2 regions of the Paenibacillus sp. JT31N11 genome follow, and region 1 is predicted to be linked to the other one. Evidence: riboswitches for the same ligand, from Rfam matches in the RefSeq annotation. Region 1 holds a riboswitch; the other holds the start of a gene.

What was found. Region 1 has a riboswitch for thiamine pyrophosphate ahead of AC0YNV_RS01885 (thiamine phosphate synthase). Riboswitches for the same ligand answer to the same signal wherever they lie in the genome.
Region 2: another riboswitch for thiamine pyrophosphate. It lies ahead of thiC (phosphomethylpyrimidine synthase ThiC); the one in region 1 lies ahead of AC0YNV_RS01885 (thiamine phosphate synthase).

Annotation. Positions count from the first base shown of each region.
Region 1 covers NZ_JBWDNQ010000001.1:408,375-416,227, reverse strand. Annotated here, with positions in the region: gene AC0YNV_RS01915 (LuxE/PaaK family acyltransferase) at 1-683, opposite strand, end outside; gene AC0YNV_RS01910 (uracil-xanthine permease family protein) at 680-2,035, opposite strand; gene AC0YNV_RS01905 (thiazole biosynthesis adenylyltransferase ThiF) at 2,151-3,167, opposite strand; gene AC0YNV_RS01900 (thiazole synthase) at 3,164-3,931, opposite strand; gene thiS (sulfur carrier protein ThiS) at 3,933-4,136, opposite strand; gene thiO (glycine oxidase ThiO) at 4,120-5,274, opposite strand; gene AC0YNV_RS01885 (thiamine phosphate synthase) at 5,258-5,893, opposite strand; TPP riboswitch at 6,011-6,112, opposite strand; gene AC0YNV_RS01880 (hypothetical protein) at 6,259-7,545, opposite strand; gene AC0YNV_RS01875 (carbohydrate ABC transporter permease) at 7,580-7,853, opposite strand, start outside.
Region 2 covers NZ_JBWDNQ010000004.1:321,720-329,572, reverse strand. Annotated here, with positions in the region: gene thiC (phosphomethylpyrimidine synthase ThiC) at 61-1,788, opposite strand; TPP riboswitch at 2,215-2,322, opposite strand; gene AC0YNV_RS17315 (glycoside hydrolase family 78 protein) at 2,371-7,365, opposite strand.

The sequences.
Region 1 (7,853 bases):
GGCAATGTGAACTGAAGCGAGCGAGCCTGGCAATAATCAAGAAAATGAACATAGGAAAAGGTGGTTCCCAGGATCAGAACCGGCTCCACGCGGCCCTGAACAGCCTGCATTGCCGAAGCCAGCCCCTCCATATCCAGCCCCGATCCGGCATGATAGAAGTTACGGCTGTCCTCACTCCCATACAGCTCTACAGCCCGGCTGACATAACGGGACAACGAGGAATTCGGATTCAGATCGCTGCCCGGCGAGATAACCCAAATCGTCATTCTCCGGGTATCCGGCAGCACGAAGTCGGCAAACGACAAAGCCATCGACTTGTCCCACACCTGAAGGGTCGGGTGGTAATTGCGCCCCTTCTTGTCCGCATTCGTCGTTCCGCTGGTCATGAATACCGCTTCCGCCTTTTCCGGCGGCTCGCAGGACAATGTCAATTCCTTGAAGCCCTGAATCGGCAGCGGCGGAATTTCTCTCCATTCCCGGACGTTGAGCGGTGATTTCCGGCGCGCCTGGCAGTACTTCCGGTAAGGGATATTATATTGAAACTGGTACTGAAAAAGCTGCAGCGCCAGCTTATTATAGGCTTCCTCCAGTGCAGGTTCGCCGCTCTCGGCAGCCGATCGGTCGCCGAACCGCTCCATAAAAGCCAGAATTTCCTGTACGATGCCTGCGGATTCATTTCTCATGAGCTCAGCTCCCTTGGCTTGGGCCTGAATATCCGGAACCAGCCGGGTATGTTGACAAGCAGCAGCTGCAGAACAATGGCGGACAATGCGCCAACCATGATCGTGTTGGACAGGAACTTGCCGGCAAAGCCTGCGGCGCCCTCAAAAATAGGAGGCAGTGAAATTGCCAGCAGGATGGAGAGGCCGGCAATCGTGAAATTCGCTTCCGTCTTGGCCATGCGGCCCAGGATGCCGACACCGGAATAGATCAGCGAAGCGGCGGCCGGCAGGAATAAGCCTCCCACGACGGCGCCAGGCGTCACGACCAGAATCGCCCCGGCTTTAGGCACAAAACCGAGAATCAGGAAGATCACGCCCGCAGCCGTAACCGCATGCCGTGAACCGATTCCCGTAAGGCGCAGCAGCCCGACATTTTGCGCATAAGCGGTTGTCGGGAACCCGCCAATCAGCGTGGATACCACCGAGCCTGCCGCTTCTCCGGAGAATCCGTACCGGATCCGCTTGGCGGTCAGCGGTACGCGCACCATATCCGAGGCGGCGTGATAGACGCCCATCGCTTCGATGACTGCAACCACATACGCGAAGAAGAAGGTTGCGAAGGTTGGCAGGTCCAGGGTGAGAGAGCCGTAAGGGAGAAAATGCGGCAGTCCGAACCAGCTTTTTTCCGCAACAGAGGAGAAGTCGATCTGGCCCCATCCGAACGCGATCAGATCGCCAACCAGCAGCGCGATCAGGAAAGCGAAGGAACGCAGGACCCCTTTTGCAAATACAGACAGCAAAATAACGACAAGCGCCGTTGCAATCGACATGGTCAGCACCGGAGTGGTCGCGAAGGTGTCCGTGCCAGGCGACCCGCCCAGAAATTCGGAGAGCGTAAAGCCTGAGAGCGCAATCCCGACAACCAGAATCACGGAGCCGGAAACCACCGGAGAGAAGATCGATTTCAACCGGCCCAGCACGCCTGTAACGGCCAATGCAAAGACGATAAGTCCGCTCAAAATAATGCCGCCGCCCGCCGCCGCCAGTCCGTTATCCTTGCCTGCGGAAATCATCAGGGAATCGAAGGCGGCCGATGGCCCCTGTACAACCGGAAGCTTCACCAGGCGTGTCGCCTGGACCAGCGTGACCAGCCCTGCCGCGATGAATATCGCGTTGACCATATTGGCGGCAAGAGCCATCGGCAGACCAATCAATGCGGCCACAAATACGGGATCCAGCCACACATTGGATACAAATACATGCTGCAAGCCATAAAGAATATTTTTATGCGCCGGAAGCTTCTCTTCCACTCCGACACTCAGATAGACCGGCTCCTGATCGGGCAAGTCCTGCGCGCGTTCTCGTTCCTGCATGCTCATAATTCTCCCTTTCCTGCATTAACCTTGGAATGACACTTGAAGCTTGCTTCCCGAACCAGATGGGATTCGTCTGAAGGGCTGACGATAACTTGTTCATCGCCTTCTCAGGCTATCCAAGATAGCGGTGGTAAAGTCCTTTGGCTTCGGCCTCATCGCTGGTGCCGTGCACCAGCGCCCTTCCATCCTGGAAGATCACGAGCCGGTGAGGAGCAATATGCAGCGTGACCATATATCCGTTGAACTCCACGCGCCCCTGCTGCGCCAGCTTGGCCGCTTCCGCTTCCAGGTCGCGTTTCACGGGAGCGGGCGGACGAATCTGAACGGTATCTCTTCCGCATAACACCGCTGTTCTCGTATGGTTCGATGCCGACAGGAACGGGTAGGTCGGCCTGCTCCCGCAGGAGAGGCAGTGCTCCTTCTTCAGCTTCTCCACCGCGATGGAGGAATGCTGGTTGTTCCACAGATCGAAGGAAGTCAGCTTGCCGCGAAGCGCCTCGCGCCCGCCTGTGAGCAGCTTGAGCGCCTCCGCCGTCTGATAGGCGACTACCATTTGCACCGCAGGGCTGATAATGCCTGCCGTGTCGCAGGTCGCTCCTCCAAGCGGGACGGTTTCGAGCAGACAGTTCAAGCACGGCGTTTCGCCCGGAAGGATCGTGTAGGTGATGCCGTAGCTGCCCACACAAGCCCCGTAAATCCAGGGGATACGGTGCTTCTGGGAAATATCATTGATAAGCAGCCGCGTGTCGAAATTGTCCGTGGCATCGATAATGACATCCACTCCCCGGACCAGCTGCTCAATGTCGCGGGTCGTCACATCCATGATCAACGCCTCGATCTCAACCTCCGAATTAATCGACTGGAGCCGCTCCTTCGCGGCAATCGCTTTGGGCATCCGCCGCTTCGCGTCGTCTTCGCTGAATAATTGCTGACGCTGGAGATTGCTCCACTCCACATAATCGCGGTCCACAACCGTCAGCTTCCCGACACCCGCGCGCACGAGCGCTTCGGCGTTGCCCGTGCCCAGCGCTCCTGCTCCAATGAGCAGAACATGCTTGCTTCCAAGCTTCTCCTGCCCGGCCGTGCCAATGGGAGGAAACAGCTCCTGCCTGGAATAGCGCCCGTTCAATTGGAGCTCCAGCCTTCCATCGGGCTGCTGGCCGACGCATACCGTTTCTTCGGAATTCTTCCCGCCTCGAAGCCCAGCCTTCCCGCCTCAATGGAAAGCTTCATCGCCAAAGCCATCTTGACAGGGTCCTTGGCGCCGGAGACCGCCGTGTTCAACAGCACGCCATCAGCGCCCATCTCCATCGCAATCGCCGCATCCGACGGTGTACCAATTCCCGCATCCACGATGACAGGAACGGTCGCCTGTTCAATAATGAAGCTGAGATTCAGCGGATTGATAATCCCAAGCCCTGTGCCGATCGGCGATGCGCCCGGCATGATGGCATGCACACCCAAATCCTGCAGGCGTCTGGCCAGCAGAACATCATCTGACGTATAAGGCAGAACGGTGAACCCTTCGGCAAGCAGCATCTCGGACGCCTTCAGCGTCTCGATAGGATCGGGCAGCAGTGTCTTGAAGTCGCCAATCACCTCGACCTTGATCATATCGCAAAGCCCGGAAGCTTTGGCCAATCTGGCAATACGCACCGCTTCCTCCGCGGTCTTGGCCCCTGCCGTGTTCGGCAGCAGCGTGTAGCGGCTCACATCCAGCATCTCCAGAAAATTAGGCTGGCCCGCCTCAAAAATATTCATCCTTCTCACGGCGAACGTCAGAATCTGCGATTCCGAAGCCTCGACGGCCTGCTTCTGGATTTCAAAATCCGGGAACTTCCCTGTGCCGAGCAGCAGCCGGGAATGAAATTCATGCGCTCCAATCTTCAACATATCAGCCACCTCCTACAAAATGGACAATCTCAATACGGTCTCCGTCCGACAGACGGGTATCCTGGTGAGCGGACTTTTCCAGAATGCTCTGGTTCCACTCTACAATTACTACCTTCTCCTCCAAACCGAAATGACGGAGCAGGTCGTGCACGGATGCTAAAGTACCGGGCACTTCAACGTTCTCGCCATTAATGTGCAAATTCATCCTGGTTCAGCGCTCCTTTCATGTCCATCTGCCGGTCCAATCGAAAAGCGTCGAGATAATCGGCCTCTGCCGCTTTTCCCTCCGCCCAATCAGCGGCCAATTGCCCGGTAATGGGACTAAGCAGTATGCCATTGCGATAGTGGCCGGCCGCTACGTACAAGCCCCGCAGTTCCCTATGCTCACCCAGGAAAGGCAAACCGTCCGCAGTCTGCGGCCGCAGCCCAGACCAGGCCTTCTCCCATTCCGCATGCACAATATCCGGAACCAGCAGCTTGGCGGCTTCGAGGAGTTTGCCAATCCCCCCCAGGGTGACTTTACGGTCATAGGAATGCTCTCTCATTGTGGCTCCGACAATAAGCCGTCCGCCCTTCTTGGGAACAAGATAACAATCATGGCTGAAGATTGTCGCCTGCACCAGCGGTGCATGGGTAAGCACCGAGAAGCATTCTCCCTGAACAGGGAAAACAGGGCTTGAAAGTCCAGCCTGCTCCATAAGCGGTCCGCTCCAGGTGCCGGAGGCAATGACGACTCGGCTGCCGTACAAGGTTGTGTCCCGGGTCCGGACGCCGCATACAGAGCCCTGCTCCAGCACAAGCGATTGAACCTCCGCATATTCCCGGATGTCCGCTCCCAACGCCGCGGCCGCCTTGGCAAAAGCAAGGGAAAGCTCCGGGGCCAGCACATGCCCGTCCTCTTCAACAAGCATGGCGCCCAGAATATCCGGGGCAAGCGCCGGTTCGAGCTTGCGAACCTCATGACCGGTCAACCAGCTTGCCTGTTGCCCCGCTTTGCGCTGAAATACGATCGCATGCTGAAGCTCGTTCATCTGCGCGACGGTTGTGGCGATGCGAAGCAGCCCCTTGCGCTCCAGACCGATATCAATTCCGCTGAGCTCTCGAAGCTGGGCGGCAAGTGATGGGAAGAGCGAGCGGCTGCGGAGGGCCAGCTCGAATAATGGCCCCGCTTCGTTGATTTCCGCCTGTGCGGCAAGCATGCCGGCAGCGGCATTGGAGGCCTGCCCGGCAAGCCGGTCACGCTCCAGCAGCACAACCTTCATGCCTCTTGCCGCCATATGGTAAGCGATCGAGCTTCCGATCACCCCTCCGCCCACAATGATCGCATCAAACATTTTCGTCATCTGATTCGTCTCCTCGTCTGTTCAAAGCTTCGGCATACTGCAAGGCGGCTCCCATAGGATCCGCCGCCTGCATAATGCCCGACAGCACCGCTACACCCGCTGCTCCTGCTGCCCGGACCTGCTGCACGCGCTCCGGATTAATTCCGCCAATGGCGATTACGGGTATATCTGCGCTCCGGACCATATGCGCCAGAGCGCCGATCCCTCTCGGCTCCTGCCCCGGCTTGGAAGCCGTTGCGAATATATGACCATAAATCAGGAAATCCGCTCCCTGCTGCCCGGCCACGACAGACTCCTCTATTCCATGCACGGAGCAGCCCAGACGAAGTCCGGGAAAAGCCATTCTGGCTTCCCGAACGCCCAGACTGCGGTAAGATAGCTGAGCGCCCTGCAGCCGGGCGGCCCATGCTACATCGATCCGGTCATTAATCATTATTTTCCCGGCCGGAACGCCTTCGGCGAGCAGAGCTTGCACCCCTTGCCACAGCTCGGAAGCATTCCTCGCCGGTTCCCGCAGATGAAAGGAAGTCACGTACGGATGAATCTTCCCGGCAGTCCTCGCATAGGCTTCCAGATCCTGCCGGCCATCCGAAATTATATGTAATTCCAGTGCCGTCAAACGTTCACCGCCCTCCCAGACTACGGTATGGATAAAAACACAAAAAAGACCGCCTTCCAGATAAGAAGGCGGCCCTGTTCAACTAGGCAATAGCATACTTATTCATATGCCGATAGACCAATCGTGAGACCACTTCCCTACGCTGGTATTACCCAGATCAGGTGCAAAGGGTTTGAATTCATCTTCAATCTCAGCCATTCGGCTCCCCTAGTGATACATCCTATGCAATTGGCTTTATACTATCACGAATGCTAGAAAAAGCAAATAAAAATCTGTTGGAAGGCTGCAAATATGCGGATCCAACCTTATGCGGCCAGGAAGAAGCCGCATCTGAAAGGGCAAGCGTTGCGGACATTATTATCCTCTCAATACCCGCCGGCATACGGGCTTTTCGGCTCTGCTCCCTGATGGTCGAACTTCGCCATATAGGCCCCTCTCTTCTCGACTGTTTCTGCTGAGGAAGTCATCGCCTGCTTCAGATCCCCTTTATGCACATCATTCACGATCCATCGCTGTCCGAAACCGGCATGCACCACTTCGTCGGCCCAGTCGAAGTCCTGGAAGGTCGTCATGAGCGGATCCCGGGCAATGTCGCGGCAAAATTCCCATTCCTCGCGCTTGCCAGGCGGATATTTCATCGCCGCTTTCTCAATGGCAATCGTCAGATGCGTATAGGCCTCGTCCGGCTCGAACAGCTGCAGCGTCATGTCCAGCCAGCCCGTCCAGTTCGGCTTGTCGTAAATATCATAGCCCTTGACGCGCAGAGCCGCTTCGCCGAACCAGGAATGTCTGACCTCATCCCAGGCATGCCTGGCGGTATCGAGGTAGAACTCCCAGGGCTTGCCTTCGGATTGAAAGTGGACGCAGGCTACCGCTTCCGCCGGAGACATCTCGAAGAAGCGCGTAAACATCATCATTTCGAATCGGCCCGCCTCGGAGTCCTCGAACTGAAATTCCTTGAATTTGCTCACTGCGCTGCGGAACCGGTCGTCGCGCGTGCTGGAAGCAGGCAGCTCGAATGGCTGGGCGGCAACCGCAAGCTCGGGATCGGGCTCCTCCTTGGCGAGATCCCCGTTAATCCCTCCGGCTGCAGCCAGCAAATTACGAAGGTATCCGACCCAGCGGTCGGCATCGGCCACCGCTTTCTCAGTGGACTCGGCCGTGAAATGCCGCACGGCCTCATTCCCCCACTCCAGCTGCTCCTCCCGGTCCATCAATTGATGCTTCAATAAATGAATCGTCGGCTCATCGACAATGGGCTGGGCGCTTGCCATATATGCCCGCGCAGAGCGGATTTGATCCGGTTTCACCACCTCGAACAACGCTCTCATCAGCTGCAGCGTATCCGCGGATTTCAGCACCTCGTCCATCAGCAGCTCCAGATTCGGGTCCGGCGACTTGTCGAAGGCCGACGAGCTCATTCGGAGCTGCTTGCAGCGGCTGCGCAGCTGATCGCAATGCGAGGCATCCTGCCACATCAGGCGGGAGAGCGCCCCCTTCACCTCATATTCGGGACGCGCCACCATATGCCCGGCCTCAAGCTTCATCAATCGGCGGTCCACATAGCCGATTCGATGCAATTTGTGGGATGATTCCGCTACCGACATGCCTACTTTGCCATAATCCTTGATTCCCATAAATGGATGCAGCATATAAATATTCCTCCCCGCAAATAAAAGTACTCTATTAACCCTTCAATCCGGTAGTAGAAATTCCTTCTACAAAATGCTTTTGCGCCAGGAAAAAGATAATCATGCAGGGCAGCATCGTCAGTAATGACATCGCCATGATCTGATTCCATTGAATATCATAGGTGGCATCGATAGACATCCTCAGCGCCAGTTGAAGCGTAAATTTGCTGACGCTGTTCACATAGATCAGCGTGTTGAAAAATTCATTCCACAGCCAGATGAATTGAATAATACTGACGGAGAACAGCGCAGGCTTGCACAGCGGCATC
Region 2 (7,853 bases), on a different contig from region 1:
GGTCTGCATGCCGTTTTGGACGAAGTCAATCAGCATCGCAAAAAGAAGGAACGCCACCAACTAAAGCTGTGCTTCCAATCCTGTCCGCTTTGCGTTATCTTCTCCTTCCAAGTCCCGCACAGCCTGCTCGCGGATATCCTGTGTGATTCGCATGCTGCAAAATTTCGGACCGCACATCGAGCAAAAATGGGCCGATTTGGCCGCATCTGCAGGAAGCGTCTCATCGTGATAGGACATCGCCCGTTCCGGATCAAGCGAGAGATGAAACTGATCGCGCCAGCGAAAATCGAACCTCGCTTTGGAAAGCGCATGGTCCCGCATTTGCGCGTTCGCATGCCCCTTCGCCAGATCAGCGGCATGCGCCGCGATCTTGTACGCAATCACGCCTTCCTTCACATCCTCTTTATTGGGCAGTCCCAAATGCTCCTTCGGTGTGACATAACAGAGCATCGCTGTACCGAGCCAGCCTATCATCGCCGCCCCGATAGCCGAAGTGATGTGGTCGTAGCCTGGAGCAATATCCGTCGTCAGCGGACCCAGTGTATAGAATGGCGCCTCCCGGCACACCTTCAATTGACGCTCCATATTCTCCTGGATCAGATGCATCGGAACATGGCCGGGGCCTTCGATCATCACCTGCACATCATGCTTCCATGCAGCTTGAGCCAGCTCGCCAAGAGTATCCAGCTCCCCGAATTGAGCCTCGTCATTGGCATCTGCAATGGAGCCGGGACGCAGCCCGTCACCGAGAGAGAATGAAACATCATATTGTTTCATAATTTCGCAAATTTCTTCAAAGTGCGTATACAGAAAGTTCTCGCGTTGATGCGCCAGGCACCATGCCGCCATAATCGACCCGCCCCGCGAAACAATCCCCGTTACCCGCTTGGCCGTAAGCGGAATGTACCGCAGCAGAACACCCGCATGAATGGTAAAATAATCTACCCCTTGCTCAGCCTGCTCGATCAGAGTATCGCGGTACACCTCCCAGCTCAGATCCTCCGCCTTTCCGTTCACCTTTTCCAGCGCCTGGTAGATAGGCACTGTGCCGACCGGAACCGGCGAGTTTCGCACGATCCATTCGCGGGTTGTATGAATGTTCCTGCCCGTGGAGAGATCCATGACCGTATCGGCGCCCCAGTGGGTAGCCCATGTCATTTTCTCCACTTCCTCCTCGATGGACGAAGCAACGGCTGAATTACCGATGTTGGCATTGATCTTGACGTGGAAGCGGCGCCCGATAATCATCGGCTCGCTCTCCGGATGATTGATATTCGCCGGTATAATAGCTCTTCCTGCCGCTACCTCGCTTCGCACAAGCTCTGCCTCCACCCCTTCACGAACAGCAATAAACGCCATCTCCGGCGTAATGATTCCCCTGCGGGCATAAAATAATTGGGTCACATTGCGCCCGCGGACAGCTCTTAGCGGTGTGTGGTTTAAAGCCGGGTACGGTTCTGCTCCTTGGCTGCCTGCCGCTTTCTCCGAGTCGAAACCGTTATCAAGCGGCTGAATCACACGCCCTTCATAGCGCTCCACATCTCCCCGATCTTCAATCCATGACCGGCGAAGAGCCGACAGACCCTTGCGCACATCGGCCCGATAAGCGGAATCCGTGTACGGACCGCTGGAATCATATACCCGAACCGGTTCGTTCAACTGCACCTCGCCGCTTCTACTGATACTCGGCGACAGTTCAATCTCCCGCATCGGCACCCGCACATCCGAACGGCTTCCTTGCACATACACTTTGCGACTGCCCGGCAATGCTCCAGCCATGATCGTCATATCAAAAACCTCCCAAGGTAATTTGGAGAATCCCCTAGGAGGCTCGCAAGGACAGCAGCATAGACGGTGCGGAAAAATTGGAACGAGCCAAGGGCAGGCAGTTCCCTGACCTATTAGTTCCCGGTATGAGCAGGCTTCAGCCCGTTCACCGACAGCATTCCTTGACACACTATCATGCTGGAGCGAACCGGGAAGAATCCGATCTGCCGTCCTTTGCGGCTGAGCAAATTTCTTCCCTTGGACCGTATAGAAATTTATAGGAGTGAAGCTTATAAAATTCTATAAAGTTAAAAAAACCGCTCCGGCATGGGAGCGGTTTGAATGCGGCAATTTCCATCCGGCATATGAAGACTATGCTTCATTGTCCGAATAAGTGAGGCATCCTGTCTATGCGAAAAGACAATTGCATAGATCCAGCCCATAATCGCACAGACAAGCCCACTTTCCTACGCTGGCATAACCCAGATCAGGTTCAAAGGGACCAAAGCGATCAGCGCTTTATCTCAGCCCATGCGGGCGCCCCTAGTGGATTTCCTAGTACGACTATATCGCGTGAACGCACACGCAGTCAACTTATAATGTTCAATTTCTTCGATGAATGCCAACCGTCTGCTGCACATTGCCTGCAACCGTGACAGTTACGTAGTCTGTCTTCACGGTCCCGTTGTTGTAAGTAGAGGTGAACGTAAACGTCAGCGGCCCATCCTCCAGCTTCTCGAAGCTTTCATCCCACATACTACCGCTCCAGCCGGTCCGACGCGCGTTCGCGGCATCCAGATGAGTCGTGAAGCCGTTCATCGTCACCTCAACAGTATCCGCTTGGGTAGTTGTTACCGTTTCGGTCGTTTGGGCATGCAGCACGAACTTCTCTCCTGCCCAAAAGACCTCATAACCGCGCGGGCTGTCTGCATCGCCGTTTTGATTGATATTGTATTCTCTGCGGCGCTGGTCCCACAAATCCGTATGCATCACCTGACCCTTGACGTCAAGCGGCAGCACCGGTATGTCTTTGCGCACCACTACCGGCGGCGCTTGGCCGTCCTGGACCGTAAGCTCGACTTTATATATCCCTGCCTTGTCTCCTCTGAAACCTGGCCCGGTGTGACCATAGGGACTATTAAGAAAGGAGTTGAAGGTTTGTGAGCCTCCCTCCGGATCCTTGACAATATAGATAACCTGTAAGGTATCCAGGTCGGGATCGTCAATGGTATGGCTGATCCGGATCGAATCCCCTTCATACACCGGTTTGGGGGTCCAGTCAAAATCGGCTGCAGGCGGCCGGTTCGTTTCGATATAGAAGTATTTCGGATCGCTCCAATTGCTCCAGTCATAGCCGTCATACACACGGACTATGACATACATGTACACATGCTCAGGCAGGTCGACAGTTGGCCGCCAAGAGAGTTCCCGGCCCGGCTTGATATCCGTATCCCGATACAGCTCTCCGCCATATTTGAAAATCTGAAGCTGGTATCGGGTTTGCAAATCTCCGTCAGCATCCGCATAATTCCATTGAAATGCCGGCCGGAATTCCGTTAGCTTCGCCGGATTATTCTGATCCGTGCTTTCAGGCACTATGATCCGGGCTTGCGGTATCTGGTTGTATATCGTGACCTGCCCGTTGTACTGCGCCTCGGCTCCTGCCGAATCCTGCACGACCTGCCGGATATTGAAGGTGCCGAGGGTGTTGAACACCTTGCTCCAGAATGTCCGTGACGTGCTCTGCAATAATTCCCCATCGCCAGTTGTTACATTGCGAATATAGTACTCATGCGGCAAGTTCTCCCGTCCGCCATCCTCGGCGTCATAGGCCCTAGAATCCATAACAACCGGAACGTTGCGGAAAGTATTCACATAGCTCGTCGTGAATCCGGGAACCGGCGGCGTATTGGGTGTCGGTATTGTGGAGATATCCAGGGATACGACGGTGTAATCCGACCATGCGCCATATTCGTCCTTCACAGCCATGCCAATTTCATATAACCCCCGTTCCTGCGGAGTTACAAGCTTTTCGTAGACAATGCTCCCGGATGGGGTGGCATAGTAGAACTTCTTCTCCAGGATTCCCCGGGTGGCCCGGTAATCAATGGTGGACGTTTCTGTCGAGTAATTGTCAGGACTGGCATACCGGTCCGGGTCATAGCTGCTGTCGGTCCAGATCAATTTGCCGTCAGCTGCAGGAACGACCATAAACTGAGAGACCGGTCTGCGGTGAACGGTAACTCTTTTCGCAAACGGATTCGAGTTTTTACGGTATTCATCAAAGGTCATATCCGAATAGAGATAGCTTGGGTGAGGATCGTCCTTCGCCCTCAGTGTAACGATGTAATCCCCTACCTTATCGAAGGTCAGCCGCTCGGAGCTGAATGTTTGACCGTTCATGACCGACACGCCCTGATTGTTGATGAAACGCGGCGTATGCTGAATGCTCCACTGGTAGGAGCCCGCCTTGGGATCGCCCTCCGGATCCAGAAACTGAATGTTATGGTAAGCGGCCTCCGCCGTGGCTGTCCCTGCATCCCATATCGCGTAGCTGTCCGACCATTCAATTTTATTCTGGATCGCTTTGTACGTAAAGGCGCTGAACACGACATAGGCTTTGTCGCTGAAATAGCCAAAACGCCCTTCTGAATAGCTGCCATCCGCCGCGGTCAGAAGCGGGATATTATTGAGGAACACATCGATCTGACTGCCGACCGTCTTGATCCTCAGGGCATAGCTTTTGTTTGATTCAAACGGATACGAGCCAGCTTTCAGTACTGTTGGTGACCCGTTCACGTATTTCACCAGATTGAACACATGACCATCGGTTTCCACCGCGTACCGGTTTCGTGTGTCCTGCATCCGGAAGGAGAAGCCGGCCATCTCCCGGTCGTAGTCTATATCTTCCATTCGGAGGCTGAACTTCATCTCCACATCGTTGAGTGAAAGGTCCGATACATATTGACCGTTCGTAAACGTCTTTTTAACAAGCGGCGTGGTGGTGGGCGTGCCTATCGCTACGCCTAACGATGGTTGATCCCTGGCGGCTTCATATTGTACATAGAAGAACGCTCCATCTCCAAAATATTCCCCCATGATCTGACCGCCATTACCCCAGTTACACCCTGAACCGTTTTGGACAATCAGTGCGCCGTTTTGATCGTAAATGTTGACTGGCCTGGTTCCGCAATCACCCATCCCTTTATCGATCTCAAAATCGGTTGTAAACCCGTCTGCAGTCATGGATTTATTGGCACCTGCTATATAGTTCCTGTTCCAATCCATGGTGTAGGGGGTATCGCCATCCGTTCCAAATCGGTAGGTCGGTATTGTCATGCCGTTCTGAGCCATTCGACTCTTTGGTGTGCCGTCACTTGCATTCAAGACGGTGAAGTACGTATTGGGATATTCGTAATTGCTCGCTGTTATTTCATTATTGAAGGGGTTCATGGCAAATCCGCTATAGCGCGTGATACTGCTGCCGCCTCCATTTATATCTTGGCCGGTATAGCCGGGCTCTCCTGCAGCCGTCAAGTATTGTCTCCAGGCTAAGCTCATATCCGCATTGTACTTTGTGACGCTCATGTCGCGGAAATATGTATTGCTGGGGCCTGCTGAGGCATAGCCTTGATACGTATATACGGCTCCTGCAGGATCGGTATAGATCGGCAATAATACTTTGTACACCAAGTTTAGCCCCTGAATGGAAGAACGCGAAGCCGGTATCTGCCAGTCCGGTTTTTCAGCAACCGACAGATCCGGGCCAACTTCTCTCCATTGGGTAGTCCAGGTCGTATTTTGATTACTATTATTGTCCCGGCGGACCATAATTTTGTTTCCGTTGGCATGGCTTACGGTCCAGTTGCTGACTCCGTTGGCCGTATTACTCAGTCCCATATCGGCTGCATTCTTCGTTGCCACTTCTGCACCTGTTCTTGCATCCAGCACGGTAAATGCATCGTTATTCTGGATGTAAATATACTGATCAGCCAATTCCCATTTGTCTATTAAGTAGGTTCCCGGCAAGGTCTTCGTGAAAACGTAAGGGGAACCACTGGTGTAACGGTAGAGCAAATTAAAATTGCTGCTGTCCATATACGATTCTTGCGGAGATACTTTTTTAGGGTCCAACGCATAGAGTGTCGTTATGACTTTTCCATTCAAGTATTGCTTTTCATCAAAATAAAGATATTTTTTGTTCGACCTGATTTGGGATGTCCCATGATCGAACTGGACATGTGTCCCGTCTTTGTTAATGAGAAGGTCCGTCATACCGGTATTAAAACGGGTTGCAGCTCGCCAAGGTGAAAGACGATTATTCCCGAATCCATTGTTGTTCATATCAAATGTCTTCAGGAAGGTGTCGAAGTTACTGGTCTCCGAGTATGTGTAGGTCCGTGAGCTGCCAAAGTTTCGGCCTTCTCCACTCACAAGGCTGCCGCCCACCGCTTGCCATAAGTAATTCTTGTTGTATACCTCCTTTGTATCGTTGGTGATATAGACCGGCCAGTTGATCATCACTTCCGGACGAATGGTAGTGGAAGGATTCAAATCCGGCTGAGGATTCTTCCCTTCAACCTCAAACGAAACCTCCGGCGCATTATTGACAATATCCAGCGTCAGTGATGTCTGTGCAGTCCCCAGGGTATCCCCCCACCGGCCAAATTCCTCGGTTACCTTAACGTAAAAGAGATACTTGCCCACCTTGTCCGGATTGATCGTGAGCTTGTCCAGGCGTCCGATAACCGTCTGCCAGCTATCGTCAGCAAAGCCGTTGTTTCTCGCATCGTATTTGTACTGATACTCTGCTTTGACAATTTCATCGCCATCGGGACTGTACGACTTATTAAGAATGACTGTAGGCTCGTTCCGTATCCCAAGCGGCGGCACATCGAGCTTAGCCACCGGAGGCAGATCGGGTTTAACAATAATCGTACAGGTGGACTGGTTTAAAGATTTGAGTCCCTTGGTATCGTACACATGCAAGGACACTTGAACGGTAATATCATGGTCCGTGCCGTTCGTGTAGGAAGTGAGCTTGTTGGTCCACTCATCCCGGCCATGATTGATCGATCTTCCCGATACGGGGCTATAGCTGCCGCTCGCATCGAAGGCAGAAGCCGGAACCGCGTGATTCTCGATGACGGTTGCCGGACATCTGGCTACAGGTATCGGATTTTCCGGTCTAACTTGAATATAGGTGGATGCCTGGGCCGACAATCCCCAAACATCGTGGATCTGAGCGCTGATATTATGAACGCCGCTCGTATCCATTTTGATGCTATACATGCCCCACGGGACGGGTGTGTACTTTCCCGGCAATGATTGGACCCATTGCGAATCGCTGGACGCGAAGAAAAACTCATCAAAGTACAGGTTATCCCCATCCGGGTCGGTCGGTGTAGGAACAGATGGATCCTGAATAACCACAAGGTTTAGAACCGTACCTTCGATAGCTTCATGTACGGGAACAGTAGGCCGTGCCGGATCTACAAAAGCAATCGTGAATTCTGGCGGGTTGTTGAGGGATGGTCCTGTTACCGTCAATGTTTTGGGTCCCACCCATTGTTCGCCGCAGCTTGTTTTAATTTTCATAGAGACATTATGCGTGCCTATCCCAATGATCGAGGGATAATTGCTATTCGTATAGACGGAGTCCGTGGTTTGCCCATACACATCAGGCCCTATCCACGTTATGCCCCGTTCGATTTTGAAAGAATGCGATATGTATGTGCAGCCATGCAGCTCGAAATCCCGAGGATGCAGCGTAAAGCTGTCCCGATAGGATATCGTCGTAGGGATGACGTCGAAATCGCCGGTTATCGATTGACTTTTTTGATAAAAAAATGAGACATACGCTTTGGTTTGGTTAGATGTTAAACTTACTTGAGCTGATCCCGTTTTTGGGGTTACTGTATTGGAATAACTTACGTAAGACACGTTGCTGCCGACTATCGCTCCATAGCTGCTGACTGGGCTATGAGAGGAATTGTTTGGTAGCGTCGCTATCGGTACGGTTGTTTCTCCTGCTTGGCTGTATGACCTCGAAGAGCTTGTTTTCACCATATGCCTTACTTTTACTT